Regions from separate parts of the Hohaiivirga grylli genome, predicted to be linked through region 1. Evidence: predicted binding sites of a transcription regulator. Region 1 holds the regulator's gene; the other holds the start of a gene.

Evidence for each region. Region 1 encodes LexA, which represses DNA repair genes until DNA is damaged. Its sites were predicted from a motif close to TGTTCNNNNTGTGTTCNG; they were not measured.
Region 2: the regulator LexA is predicted to act here: its motif matches at 1,307-1,324, upstream of recA (recombinase RecA).

Annotation. Positions count from the first base shown of each region.
Region 1 is NZ_JBBYXI010000002.1:552,769-560,448, forward strand. Features, by position in the region: gene WJT86_RS06930 (ComEC/Rec2 family competence protein) at 1-893, shown strand, start outside; gene lexA (transcriptional repressor LexA) at 930-1,637, opposite strand; gene WJT86_RS06940 (OmpA family protein) at 1,828-2,322, opposite strand; gene WJT86_RS06945 (autotransporter outer membrane beta-barrel domain-containing protein) at 2,368-7,680, opposite strand, start outside.
Region 2 is NZ_JBBYXI010000003.1:473,954-481,633, reverse strand. Features, by position in the region: gene recA (recombinase RecA) at 116-1,213, opposite strand; gene WJT86_RS10365 (lipoate--protein ligase) at 1,477-2,490, opposite strand; gene WJT86_RS10360 (quinone oxidoreductase family protein) at 2,614-3,585, opposite strand; gene WJT86_RS10355 (DUF47 domain-containing protein) at 3,915-4,556, shown strand; gene WJT86_RS10350 (inorganic phosphate transporter) at 4,572-5,576, shown strand; gene cckA (cell cycle histidine kinase CckA) at 5,669-7,680, opposite strand, start outside.

The sequences.
Region 1 (7,680 bases):
CGAATAGTGGAAGCTTTAAAAGGGTTCTTGTAAAAACTCTGAACTGGCTCATTGCCCTTTGTTTGACAAGTCTCGCTGCCGGGCTGGCGACAGCGCCGTTTGCGGTTTATCACTTTCATACGGCAATGCCATTTGGGCTTATCGGAAATATCCTTGCTCTGCCGCTGGTATCTCTCATTATTATGCCATTAGGTGTCATCGGGGTGCTTTGTTACCCCCTTGGGCTTGATGAGCCCGTCTGGTGGGCTGTTGGCATTGCAACAGGGCAGGTTGTGAAAGCTGCCCAATGGGTTGAGACCTTTGGCGGTTCTGTTCAGTACTTCTCGGCTTTGCAGCCGATGGTGCTGCTATTATCAGCCATTGCCCTGATTTGGCTGACGCATTTCCGGTCTCATCTGCGCTGGGGCTTTATTGCTCCGATGGGAGTTGCCATTGTTTCTACGGTACTATTTTCAAAAGAATATGTTGCATTTGTTGACAGAGATGGGAGAGCCGTAGCTGTCAGGTCAGAAAACGGGGCATTGGTTTTCGTTGGCCGTATCAATAGTTTTCTTGCAGAGCAATGGTTGCGTGCGGATGGGGACGGGCGATCTTATGCTGAGGTGAAACCGGTTAAAAATGCTGGTTGTGATGCGCTTGGTTGTGCGCATGAAGGTATTGTTTCGGTGGCGATTGTTCATAAATCAGCAGCTTTTGAGGAGGATTGCCGGCGGGCTGATATCATTGTTGCCACAACCCGCGTGCCCATTACGTGTCAGGCGCCTGTTATTATTGATAAAAGAGCATTGCAGGTAAAAGGGGCAGCAGCTGTTTTACGAAATAGTCAAAACCAGCTTATTGTTGAACATGCCAGAGTCGAAAATGCCCGGTGGCCATGGCAGCGTGGTTTATGAAAAAGGCCCGTTTTAAACGGGCCTTGGTGAGTAAACTCAGTAACGACGGAGTAGGCTGACCAAACGTCCCTGTATTTTTACCCGGTCTGGGCCCAGAACACGTGTCTCATAGGCAGGATTGGCAGCCTCAAGAGCAATTGAGGAGCCCTTACGACGTAGCCTTTTAAGAGTTGCTTCCTCATCGTCAATCAGTGCAACAATAATATCACCTGTATTGGCTGTGTCCTGACGGCGAAGGATAACGAGATCGCCATCGAAGATACCGGCCTCAATCATCGAGTCGCCGTGCACTTCCAGTGCAAAGTGTTCACCTTTTGAAGAAAGAAATTCTGGTGAAACAGTAACAGAGTGACTGTGATCCTGAATGGCCGAAATCGGAACACCGGCTGCAATACGGCCGATAACCGGAATTGAGATGTTGTCGTTATCTGTCTGAGGCAGGGTAGGCTTGCTGATTGGCGCAGCGATACGCTCTGCTGTCAGGCCACCTTCAACAACTGTTGGTTTGAATTTTGGGCGGGAGGCCGCACCTTCAGGCATCTTGATAACTTCAAGAGCGCGTGCCCGGTTGGGGAGACGGCGAATGAAGCCTCTTTCTTCCAGAGCGGTGATGAGTCGGTGAATACCGGACTTTGACTTGAGATCCAGCGCTTCCTTCATTTCTTCAAATGAGGGCGGAACGCCAGCTTCCATCAGTCGTTCATTGATAAAACAGAGCAGGTCGTGTTGTTTACGTGTCAGCATCGCCAATACCTTGGGCCAAAAGAAGTATCACATTCTGCATATCAGAAACAAATAGAGAACACAAGGAATGTTCTTGCTGTGTTCTACACAGCAGAAATCTCTTCAGGCTCAGGTAAGGCGGGAATATAAAAAATGGGAGCAGGTTATCCCGCTCCCATCAAGTTGAGGCATTTTTAAATATTGAGATGCGTTACTTACGGGCACCGAGGATATCAACGGTTACCCGACGATCTGGAGCCAGACACTCTTTAAGCTCAGCGGAAGGAATGTCTCCATTGCAGCTCGTTGTAATAGGCTTGGTTGCGCCAGCCGTTGCTGTCAAGATCGGGGCACGAACACCGCGCTGAATGAGATAGTGGCGCACTGTATTGGCACGGGCCTTACCAAGACGCATGTTGTAATCCCCATTGCCAAGACGATCTGTATGGCCTGTGAGATTAATGGCATCGATTGTAGCGTAGCCGGTGGTCAGCTTGTGAGCGAGCTCATCAAGGGTTCTGCGACCTTCTGGAAGCAGATCAGACATTGAAGAGCGGTCAAATGCAAACAGAGCATCAGCAGAAAGTGTGATCTGTTCAGGTTGTGCCGGGTCACACCATTTGTTCTGAACGGTTCCAACATTGCTACAGGCAGCCAGAAATACAGGCAGAGAGAGAGCAAACGTAATTGCGATAGTTTTCTTCATGATTTTTCTCACTGGATATTATGTGAAAGGGAATGAGAGTGGCGCTTAGCGCCACTCAATCTTCAATCCGAGATTGCCGCGATATTCTTCACGCTTTGCATCCGAGAACGAACGCGCATACGAAACATCCGTGAAGACATAGGCGCTGTCATTGATAGGTAGCTGGAAGCCGGCTCCCACTTCGCCCCATGTATGATTATACCGCTCGCTCACTACATCGCGTCCAAGAGCAACGTCACTTGTGCCCTGGAAGTCATGCCAGATATTTCCCTTCAGGAAGAAGGTTTTGGTGCGCTGGTATTCTGTTGGCGCACTATAGGCGAGGCGGAAGCCTACACGACCACGCCAGCCATCGGCATCCTTCTGGTTCACATTGCGATAACCATCATAGAAGTTATCAAGCGAGAGGCGCTGGTAGATAATTTGGGCCTGTGGCTCAACGTACCAGTTTTCCGTAATCTTGAATGGTGCGCCAACTTCTGCAGAGAGTGTCAGGCCATAACCATTCTGGGACTTCTTGTCGCCACCACTGCGTGGTTTGTATGTATTGTTGAAGTAGTTGAACTGCCCAACAACATCCAGATAAGCGCCCTTAGCCCCGACTTTCGTCAGATAAAAGCCAACACCACCTGCTTCAACACTACCATTGCCGGTATGCTTGTCGCCGACAACCATGCCGCTGACAGAGCGATATTTGTCATAGAACTTCAGATCATCGACACGGGCATAGGTTCCCATGACACCGAAGACAGTCTTCGCGCCCTGATTGTCTGAATCATAGTGTGTGTAAAGGTCGTGGCCTGCCTGCAGAATGAAGGTATTTCCTTCATAGCTGAGACGTTTTTCACCTTCATTTTCAGTATGTTTGGCAATTAGACGGCCCCATGCCTGAGACTTGACCATTGCTGAGCAGCTGTATCCGCATTTATCCCATGCTGTGACCAGTGGCTCGCCGGTGCGCTCATGGTAAGTACCGAGGATATCGTAGCCGAGTTCCATATTAACACGTGGCATCTGCACATAGGCAGAGGTTGCCTGCGAGTAAATTGGAATAGGCGTTGGCGTTGGGGGCGGTGTAACAGGTGGTGGGCTGCCCGGATCAACTGGAGTGACGACAGGCGGATATGGGTTGGATGCCTGAAGAACAAAGACATAGTCGTTGCCGCGCTTAACCAGTTGTGCTTCACCTGCATTGGTTGTCTGGGCACTGCCGGTAAAGACAGCCGGTGCGTTTTCATGATCTGTCAGAACCGTGATAACCGGCTTTGTCAGCTTTTCATAACTGCCCGGTGCAACAATATCTGCGACAGAGATATCGCCGATAATGTCATTTGGCAGTCGAACAATCGTCTGGCCTGTTGCAGTTCCCTGAATGAGCAGGTGATCTGTTTCAGAAAGGGACGAGACCACATTGCCTGTGATGACAGGATTCGGGTCATTGTTCCAATGAGTAGATACAAGCAACACAGAGTTTGCCGCACCAATGTAGTCACCGGTGATTCCCAGCTTGTTGGTTGCTGTATCCGTGAAATTCCGAAGATCAATCGTCCCTTCGTTGTTGACCAGATCAGCATTCATGATTGTCGACAGAATGTGGGTCTTAGACAGGGTTGAACCCATTCCAATGTTGACTGTTTCAATCGCAACCCCTGCGCCCTGGCTGACATCGCCAACCATGTTCATTCTGGCACCATCAGCAATATCGACAGTCTTCCAGTTCAGAAGCTGAGAGAATGTCTCACCTGCAATACCTGTTGGTGTTGCTGTGCCTTCACTGTAGGCATTCATCAGGAAGTCGCCCAGGTCAGCACTTAAAGTCAGCTTTGTTGTGCCGCCGACACCACCGTCAATCTTCTGCATGTCAGAACCGACGCTATCGGTTTTACCGTGAAGGTACACGGTATTATCACCTGCGCCTGTCAGCAGAATGCTTCCGACAACATGACCAGCAGAATCAATATCTACGCTTCCATTATCCTGTTTGAGGATGGCGATATTGTTGGTATTCGCCAGAACTTCAGCAATTTGCGCAATTTTCATTGTGCCTTGACCATCAAGAACAACGGCAGCAGCATTTGCTTGAAGTGTTGTTGTCGACATTGAGGTAACACCGGATAGCGTTACGTCGAAGGTTCCGTTGGCTGAAGACACAGACAGGGCGCTGGAATTCTCGCCTGCCGCTAATGTGTAGCCTGCTCCAGAGTTTTGTACGTAAACAACATTGCCATTATCGGCTTTGAGGGAAAATGCGGTGGCGTCGTTACCTGCTGAAGATACACCACCAGACTGGGTTGCCGTGATATTCCCTGCACCACCTGCAATGGCATTAACACCATAAGATGAATTACCAGCAGAACGGATCTGTGCCGTACCGGCCACATACAGGTTAATATTACCGCCAGTCGTTCCGACCTTCAGGGCATCAGAGTTTGTCCCCTGAGAACTGATAGTGCCTTCTACCCGAGTATCAGCAAGGCCTGTCGTAGTCTGAAGATTAGCTGCAATAGCATTGCTGCCACTGGTCTGTACTGTACCGCTGGAGACCTGCTCAAAGAGGATCGAGTTTCCGTTAAGCTGCATGCCACCGGAACCTGTACCTGTTGTTGATACCGATGCAGTCTGCCCCTGTTTGAATTCAATAGCACCACCGGTGTTCAGGATAATACCGACAGCGTTATCTCCCTTGGTGGAAACCTTTGTGTTTGTTGCCTGAGATAAGCTGATTTTACCATTGCCGGAAGAGACGGCATTGATACCGGCAGAGTCATTGCCCTCAGTGGAAATGGTGCTACCTGAAAGTCCCTGCAGCTGCATTATGGAAATTGCACCATTGGTGCTGCGTGCTTTCAAAGCATCAGAGTTTGCACCAAGTGATTTAATATCACCTTCCAGCTTGGCATCAAGTGCCCCCGTTGTTGCCTGGAAATTTGCTGCAACAGAGTTGATACCTGCCGACTGAACCAGACTACCGCCACCTTGCATAAAGGTGATAGCCGCAGCGTTGGCCTGAACGGCTCCTGAATTTGAACCCGTTGTTGTGACAGAGCCTGAGTTCTGTACGTATTCAACATTGCCGCCCGTATTCAGGAGAACGCCAACTGCATTATTTCCGATTGTGGAGACAGTGCTACCGTCAGCCTGTTGGAAGGTGATTTTGCCTGCTCCCGAGGAGGTTGCATTGATGCCGACAGAGCCATCACCCTCTGTCGCGATAACGCTCGCAGTACCATTCGTAATCTGTCTGAGAGTGATGGTGCCTGTAGCCGAAGCCCGAAGAGCATCAGAAGTTGCTCCGGTCGTCTTAATGGTTCCAGAGCTAATCGCACTTATGAGGCCGTTCGACGCTTTAATATCTGCTGCAATTGCGTTTGCACCCGATGACTGGATCACGCTGCCGCTATCCTGAGTAAAGGTAATAGTTGATGCATTAACCTGTACGGCACCAGCATCATCTCCTGTTGTGGTGATGGATGCATTCTGGGCCTGAGCAAAGGTTGATGCACCAGCTGTACTCAGCAGTACGCCTGTCGAGTTGTTACCTGTTGTCGTAATTGAGCCCGTGTTTCGCTGAACAAAATCAATCTGACTGCCGGCTGTTGAGACAGCATTGACACCAAGTGAGGTGAGGCCGGTTGTTGATACCTTTCCACCGACATCCTGTATCAGGGTAATATTGCCAGATGTACTGGTTGCCTTGATTGCATCTGATGTGTCGCCAGACGTTTTAATCTGGCCTTGATGCAGAATGCCAAGGGCACCAGCTGCAACCTGAAGATTAAGGGCAGAGGAATTTACACCTGCTGTCTCAATAATGCTGTTATTGGCAAGCTGGTTGAAGGTCAGGGTTGCTGCGCCATTGGCAACAGCCTTGAGAGCAATCGAGGTATCACCTGTTGTTGCGATACGGCCGCCATCATACTGCAATACAGTAATGTCCGCTGATGTGCTGGCAATATCTGCTGCATTTGAAGTGTCGCCCGATGAGGTCAGAACACCTGCCTGGCTGAAGGTAATAATGCCACTGTCACTGCGCATGAGAACAGAGTTTGAGTTATCACCACTAGATGTGATTGTTGTACCGGCAGCTTGTAAGAAGTCTGCTTTAATCGCATTGGCTGCCGTTATCTTAACGGACTGAGAGTTTACACCAGCTGTTGAAATACTGCCTGCACCCAGCACAACACGTGCAAAATCAGTACCTTGCAGAATATAATTGCCGTTTTTGAAATCTGTTACAGTTGGTGAAGCTGCGCCTGTTCCGAGCAGTGCCTGCCCCTGAGTGACATCAATACCAACAGAGCTGTCGGTTTTCATATCAATTGTTACAGCACCATTGGTCGCGAGCAGGGCATTTTCATGGGCAATTTTAATGCCTGTCAGGTTGTTGTTCGCACTGACATTCTGATTCAACCCTTCAGAGCTGACATTCAGAGCTCCGCCGACCCAAAGTGCACCATCTGCAACATCAATGCCCAAGCCGTTGCTGGCATTTGCAATCTTGATATTAACATTGCCATCAACCTTGGCCTCACCTTCATTCAGGAGAATACCGGTAACGTAATTTAATGTATCTTTAGCGCCGGTTGCATTGTTGTCGTAATAATTGACGTATTCATGAGCACCAATATTCATATTGATGTCGCCAGCAACATAAGCGCGGCCACGGAGCCTCTCAATCAGAACGTCATTATATTTTAGATCTTCAGCTGTAACGGCCAGACTATTAGCGTTCCCCTGTGTTACGCTACCGTTTGCGAAGGCATTGTGATTATAATCACCGCCAACAAACAGCAGCCCACCTCTGACACGTGTGCCATTAAGGATATTATTATTAGCCGTTCCGGCACCATTGCCCTGAACGACGTTCATATCGCCCTTAATGTCCATGAGGCCATACAGACGGATGACATCTTGCCAGTCTGCCTCGGTTAGAAAGGTTGCGTTGCCATCAACGATGATTTGCCCATTATAGTAGATTTCGGTGTTTGCCCCACCCCCACTTGCGGTTCTTTTTTCAGAAACAAGATCTTCGGAAACGTGTAAAGTGGCTGTTCCAAGAATGCTGCCGCTACTCGTGATGGCACCATCAGTACCAATAACTATGGTTCGGGAGTTTTGACTGTTTTTAACTTCAGAATATGTTCCGTGAATGATTGTCAGATTAACCGCATTGACCGTTGTATTATAATCATCTGTGGATTTTTCATGCCAGTGGCCAATAGCTAGGGTATGGCCACCCTGATCATTGTAAAGATAGGTATTCTGCCCCTGAAAATTAATAACGGCGCCATCAACGACGTTGATCATGGCTCTATGGAACGTTGGGCCAGCAATAAACAGTGCGTTGTCGAGAACATT
Region 2 (7,680 bases), on a different contig from region 1:
GAAATAAGGCTTAATCACCTCTTTCATAACATTTCCGGATATAAAAAAGCGCTCCGTGTCTTGTGGGAGACGACGGAACGCTTTCTGAAAGCAGCTTATAAAGCGGCTTTATTTCTTATTCTTCTGGCTTCCCTTCATCCAGATCATCGGCTGTAGGCTCAACGGCCTCCAGAATCTGATCGGCAAGCAGGCCTGCATTCTGACGAATCTGGCTCTCGATCTTTTCAGCAACGTCAGGATTATCCTTCAGAAACTGCTTGGCGTTTTCACGCCCCTGACCAAGACGCTGGCTGTCATATGAGAACCAGGAACCTGATTTCTCAACAATCCCGGCCTTAACACCGAGATCAACCAGTTCACCCATCTTGGAAATACCTTCACCAAACATGATGTCGAATTCGACCTGTTTGAAAGGAGGTGCAACCTTGTTCTTGACGACCTTCACACGCACGTTGTTACCAACGGCTTCTTCACGGTCTTTCAGAGTTGAAACACGACGGATATCCAGACGAACAGAAGCATAGAACTTCAGAGCGTTACCGCCTGTTGTCGTCTCTGGAGAACCATACATGACACCAATCTTCATACGAACCTGATTGATGAAGATGACCATCGTGTTGGAACGGGAAATTGAACCGGTCAGTTTGCGAAGCGCCTGGCTCATCAGACGTGCCTGAAGACCAGGCTGCATGTCACCCATTTCGCCATCAAGCTCAGCGCGTGGTGTCAGAGCGGCAACAGAGTCAACAACCAGAACGTCAATCGCGCCTGAACGCACAAGCGTATCTGCAATCTCAAGCGCCTGCTCACCTGTATCTGGCTGAGAGATCAGGAGATCATCAAGCTGGACGCCCAGTTTGCGGGCATAAACAGTATCAAGAGCATGCTCAGCATCAACGAAAGCACAAACACCGCCACGCTTTTGAGCCTCAGCAACAGTATGCAGGGCAAGCGTTGTCTTACCGGATGATTCCGGGCCGTAGATTTCAATCACGCGGCCACGTGGCAGACCGCCAACGCCAAGAGCGATATCAAGCCCTAACGAGCCTGTTGAAATTGTCTCAATCTCTACCGGAGCCTGGTTTTTACCAAGCCGCATAATCGAGCCTTTGCCAAAAGCACGTTCAATCTGAGAGAGAGCAGCGTCGAGCGCCTTAGATTTGTCTTTGTCCATTGAAGAATTTTCCACCAAACGCAATGCAGCCTGATTCATTATCGGACATCCTTATGGCAGGGGCCTGAAAAAATCACAACGTAGTCTTTAATTGCTACATCGTCATATGTACTCATTTTGTTCTCATTTGCAAGTTCTTTTTTTGTTCTCATTTATTTTATTTGTTTTCAATAAGTTATGTCGTGGAAAAATCTCACCACACCTTCTCTTTCTCCCTTCAAAAGAAAGTGTCCCGTCCACAACAGATACCTGTGCTTTTATGGATATAGAAAGACCAATACCATTCTGGCCCTCAAATATGACTAGCGAATCTCCTGCACAATCCAGCTGGAGACATCCGCAAGCTCTGGCATATCAGGATAGCCTGCCTGCCACTGTGCAAGCTTCTCCTGCATCGCATCAGGCCGATAGACAGTACCCGGCAACATCTCTGCCAAGCCTTCGAGCGGTGTCGGATTCATACTATCGGTAAATATTTGTGCGCGACTAATCTCTCCGCCCCTGTCGACATCAAAGTGGAGCTCAATACCTGCCCATGGAAATCTCGTATCCATCAGATGCGAGAAGGATGGAGCATCACCAAAATTCCATTGCCAACTGCTCTGGAAAGCAAACTGCTCTTCAAAGCGTGGCAAATCCGGGGTTTTCTCTGGTGAGATGTATTCCACCTCTGCTGTGCGGCCATAGTGTTTAAAGAATGCCTGACTAACTGCCTGACAAATCCGGGCATGATCAATATCTGGAATAAACTCATCAAGGTTGGCAACACGCGAAGTGACAGACGTAATCCCCTTCGACAAAAGCTTCTTCGGGTCCGGATTCAGATAATGGGCCAATCGGCTCAGGTCAGAATGCAGCAGTAATGTTCCGTGATGGAAACCACGATCAGACGTTTCCTTATAAGCAGAGCCTGATATCTTCCGCTGCCCTTCCGGGGTTTCAACGACAATATCATTTCGCCCTGATGCAGAAGCCTCAATACCAAGAGCTTTTAACGCCTCCAGAATAATGCCCGTTGAAACCGTCTTATCGTATCCGGGCTTTCCGGCCATAAACGTGAAGCAGCTGTTTCCAAGATCGTGAAAAACAGCCCCGCCCCCACTCTGGCGACGCGCTAACTTGATACCGTCCTGCTCCATAATACGGGTATTACATTCTTTCCATGGGTTCTGGGACCGACCAATCACGACCGTATCAGCGTTCTGCCAAAGAAACAGAACGCATTGATCTGCTGGCAACTGACGGAAGATGCAATCTTCAACAGCAAGGTTGAACCACGGGTTATGGGAAAGGGAATGCAATACACGCAGGCGCATCAGAAACTCATCAAACGAATTAAATCTGGCGCAAACTAACACACTCACCAGAATATGAAAGTTCTCCAAAATGAAAAACAGCCGGACAATGCCGGCTGTTTGAATATCAAGCAGCATCACACTTTATGGGAGAAGAACCATAGCCCCTGTTGTCTGACGTGATTCAAGTGCCTCGTGAGCCTGTCGGGCTTCTGATAGCTTATAGCGGGCATGAAGAGGTATTTTAACCGCACCACTTTTCACAACAGAAAAGAGATCAGCGGCCATCTCATCCAGAACTTTGCGATCAGCAACATGCGCACCAAGACTTGGACGGGTCGCATAGAGAGAGCCCTTCTGGGCAAGTAACCCAAGGTTAAAGGCATCAACGGGGCCAGAAGCATTACCAAAGCTGACAAACATTCCAAAAGGCTTCAGGCAGTCCAGAGAACCGGGGAATGTGGATTTTCCAACACCATCATAAACAACATCACAGCGCTTGCCGCCTGTAATCTCATTAACACGGGCAACAAAGTCTTCATCACGATAAAGGATAACGTGATCACAACCATTATCTTTGGCAAGCTGCACTTTATCCTGAGAACCGACCGTACCAATAACCGTTGCGCCAAGATGCTTGGCCCACTGGCAGGCAATCAAACCAACACCACCAGCTGCAGCATGAAACAAAATAGTGTGACCGGGCTTAACCGGGAATGTCCGACGCAGAAGATATTGTGCTGTCAGCCCCTTCAACATCATGGAAGCGGCAATCTCATCAGAAATACCTTCGGGAATATGCACGAGTATCTTTTCATCAACAACGCGTTCTTCCGCATAGGCACCGGATGACATGCCATAGGCAACACGATCACCCTTTTTAAAATGGCTAACGCCCGGCCCGACTTCGAGAACAACACCTGCCCCTTCGCTCCCGGGAACGAATGGGAGTTGAGATGGATAAAGGCCACTTCGATAATAAACGTCAATAAAATTCACACCAATTGCGTTTTGACGAATGAGAACCTGCCCTTCACGGGGCCTGGCAACAGGTACATCACAATATTCCAGAACCTCAGGGCCACCATTTGCCTTTACCAGAATACCTTTAGCCATCACGTACCTCCGCAATTGAAGATCATATTGATCACATATCTAGCATGTCTGAAGATATAATGCGTCTCTATCGGATACCTTTGTGCCATGAAGCACAATTTAATATCTCAAGCGCTTGATGTCAGAGCCTAAAAACAGACCTAGACGATGCGCCTGTCAATTATTTACGATTATTTAACGAATGCTCTATCCAGAAACATCTTATTTCTTTATTAGGAGGGTGCTTATACCTCGGTCTGCACTACGTAGATAACCGTATGTATAGCTTCCTACTCCCTGCTCCGGGGATAATTAAAACCGGATTACTAATTCTATATGAGGCGGTTACGATGCGTTGGTTCCAAGCTCTTATGCCTAAGGAAGAGCGTTTTTTTGAACTCTTTGCCCGTCATTCCCATCTTATTGTTGGTGCGGCAAACGCTCTACGCAACGTCATGGAAGGTGGTGAGAAGGTCCCCTTCTACTGTCAGGAAGTTATCCGTTTTGAGCATGAGGCTGATGTTGTCGCCCATGAAATCAACCGGGCAGTACGTCGTTCTTTCATTACACCATTTGATCGTGGCGATATTAAAGACCTTATCACCTCGATGGATGATGCTGTCGATCAGATGAACAAAACCGCAAAAGCCATTTTACTCTTTGAGGTTCGGACCTTTGAACCCCAGATGAAAGAAATGGGTGATTTGATTGTTCAGGCTTCTCAGCTGACATTTGAAGCCGTTCCACTACTTGGCTCAATCAATAAAGAAGTTGTCAAAATCGGTGCAATTACTGAGCGTATGACACGACTGGAAGAACGCTCTGATATTCTTGAAGAAGAAGGCATCAAGGCCCTCTTCCTTAATCACGGCAAGACAGATCCGATGTCCTATATCATTGGACACGAGATTTATGATCACCTTGAGAAAGTCGTTGATCGCTTTGAAGATGTCGCCAATGAAATCAGCGGCATTGTCATTGAACACGTCTAATCTAGGATCGGGCTCATGGGTTTTGAAATCTCCTTACCAATCCTGATTGCCCTTATCGGCGTCGCACTCCTATTCGATTTTCTGAACGGTCTTCACGATGCTGCAAATTCTATTGCAACCATCGTTGCTACCCGTGTTCTTCGCCCACAATACGCTGTTTTCTGGGCTGCATTCTTCAACTTTATCGCCTTTATGTTCTTTGGCCTGCATGTCGCCCAGACAATTGGTACCGGCATCATTGCAGCTAATATCATTGATGCGCATGTGGTCTTTGGCGCCTTGATGGGCGCCATTATCTGGAATGTCATCACTTGGCAGCTTGGTATTCCATCAAGTAGCTCACACGCCCTAATTGGGGGCCTTCTTGGCGCTGGTCTTGCCAAGGCTGGTTTTAGTTCAATTGTCTGGTCAGGTGTTTTTAAAACAGTTGGTGCGATTGTTATGTCACCAACAATTGGCTTCCTGCTGGCACTGACGTTGGTTCTTTTGGTGTCATGGCTGTTTGTCCGTGCGACCCCAATGGCAGTCGACAGCACCTTCCGTATCATGCAGTTCATCTCTGCATCGCTCTACTCTTTGGGCCACGGTGGTAATGACGCCCAGAAAACAATGGGTATTATTGCTGTTCTTCTGTATTCTTCAGGTTATCTGGAAGGCGAGTTTTCAGTTCCAATGTGGGTTGTTCTGAGTTGTCAGTTTGCAATGGCAGCTGGTACACTCTGCGGCGGCTGGAAGATCGTTCATACAATGGGCTCAAAGATCACCCGCCTCACACCAACGCAAGGTTTCTGCGCTGAAACCGGTGGTGCGATTACTTTGTTTGCCGCAACATGGCTTGGCATTCCTGTTTCCACGACTCACACCATTACGGGTGCAATCATTGGTGTTGGTGCAGCCCGTCGCGTCTCTGCAGTTCGCTGGAATATCGCCAGTAACATCGTTGTTGCCTGGGTCATCACACTACCTGCTGCCGCTGTTATTGGTGCCCTGTCTTATTGGCTGGCAGGTTTACTGAGCTGATAACCTAGCCAATTGACATAAGCTTTTAGGTATAAAAAATCACCCTGTCCGAATGTTTAGGGTGATTTTTTATATCCAGCAATGATGATTTATTAGCCACGCATAACCTGTTTTACGGTTTCGACCAGTTGCTTCAGGCCAAATGGCTTCGGCAGGAAGTTGAAGTCCTCACCTTCAGGAAGATGCTTCCGGAACGCTTCTTCTGCATATCCAGAAACAAAGATCACCTTGAGATTAGCATAGCGCTGACGTAACTCACCCAGCAGCGTTGGCCCGTCCATCTCCGGCATGACAACATCAGATATAACAAGATCAACAGGCGTTTCACGCTGAGACACAATCTCAAGTGCTTCAACACCAGATGCGGCCTCCAGAACAGTATAACCACGTGCTGTCAGCGCGCGGGCATTCACAGCACGAACCGGGTCTTCATCCTCAACCAGAAGGATGACGCCCTGACCTGTCATATCCATTGCAGGGGCATTGCTCGAAACAGGTTTTTCTTCAACCTCAACGTCGGTTTCCTTGGGGATATGACGTGGCAGGTAAATCAGGAAGCGCGTTCCCTCACCAACTGTGGAGCGCACATCAATAAAGCCATTTGACTGTTTCACGATACCAAATACCGTGGAGAGACCAAGGCCTGTTCCCTTACCGATATCTTTAGTCGTGAAGAATGGTTCGAATATCTTCTCAACGACTTCAGCAGGCATGCCTGTACCGGTATCCCCTGTTTCAATCAGAACATAATCACCAGCCGTCATGCCCGGAACATTCAGCTTTGCGGCAACATCGGACGGAATATTTTCTGTGCGGATGGACAAATGTCCGCCATCTGGCATCGCATCGCGGGCATTCACGGCCAAATTCATCATGACCTGTTCAAGCTGATGCACATCGGCCAGTACGGGCCAAAGATCACGCCCATGCCTGAAATCAAGCTCAACCCGTTCACCAAGCAGACGCTTCAGGAAGGTTGTCAGGTCAGATAATCTGTCAGACAGGTTCAGAACTTCCGGACGCAGGGTTTGACGACGGGAGAATGCCAGAAGCTGGCGTACAAGACTCGCCGCACGGTTAGCATTCTGCTTAATCTGCATAATATCCTGAAATGAAGGATCCGTTGGACGATGATTCCCCAACAGCAGATCGCAGTAACCGATAATAGCCTGCAGAACGTTATTGAAATCGTGAGCAACACCACCAGCCAATTGGCCAATGGCATTCATTTTCTGGGCTTGAGCCAGTTGCTCCTCGACCTGACGAAACTCTGTTGTATCCAGAGCATAGAGTATGGTGCTCTCACCATGGCTGCCATCATCCCCTGCAGAGCTGATCCAGACACGGGCCGAACGGCTTCCATCCTGACCAATAGACAGTTCCAGTGGCTGGCTGACGGCACGTCCAGAACTTGCCTCCAAAACAGCCGCAGCCAGTTCTTCTCTTTGTCCTTCAGAAATCCAATCCGTCAGCTTCTGACGGTTTTCACCATTACCGGTCGCCACCCGAACTCCGAACAAACGCGCAAAAGCTGAATTAGCGCGGAAGATTTCACCGTTACGCGCAAGTGTTGCTATCGCAATTGGCGTATTATTGAAGAACCGAGCAAATGGCATATCCGAGGTCGGAGCAACATCACTTGTTTCAGCAACCTCCGAACGCTTGAGAACAAGCGTTCGTGATTCGCTGGCTGAACCATCCTGCCCATAGGCTAACCTGTGATAAATTCTTACAGGAAGATGCTGACCATTACGCCCCAGTAAATCGAGGTCAAAAGTCTGTGTGAAGACTTCACCTGCCTCACCTGCTGCCGTCCAGACCATAACATTGGATGGATCAGCAAGAATATCCGAGACCTCAAGTCCACCAGAGCCAACCTTTGCAAGATCATAGTCGAGCCATTCCGCAAGGGTTGCGTTCATATAGACGATTGCACCTTTGGGATTGACGGAGAGGAAACCCGCAGGCGCATGATCAAGATAATCAATGGCATGCTGAAGTTCCTGAAAAACATTCTCCTGACGTTGCCGCTCACTCGTCACATCCGTAACAGTCCAGAGTGTGCAGGAGCCTTTTCCCAGTGGCCGTACTCTCAACCGATACC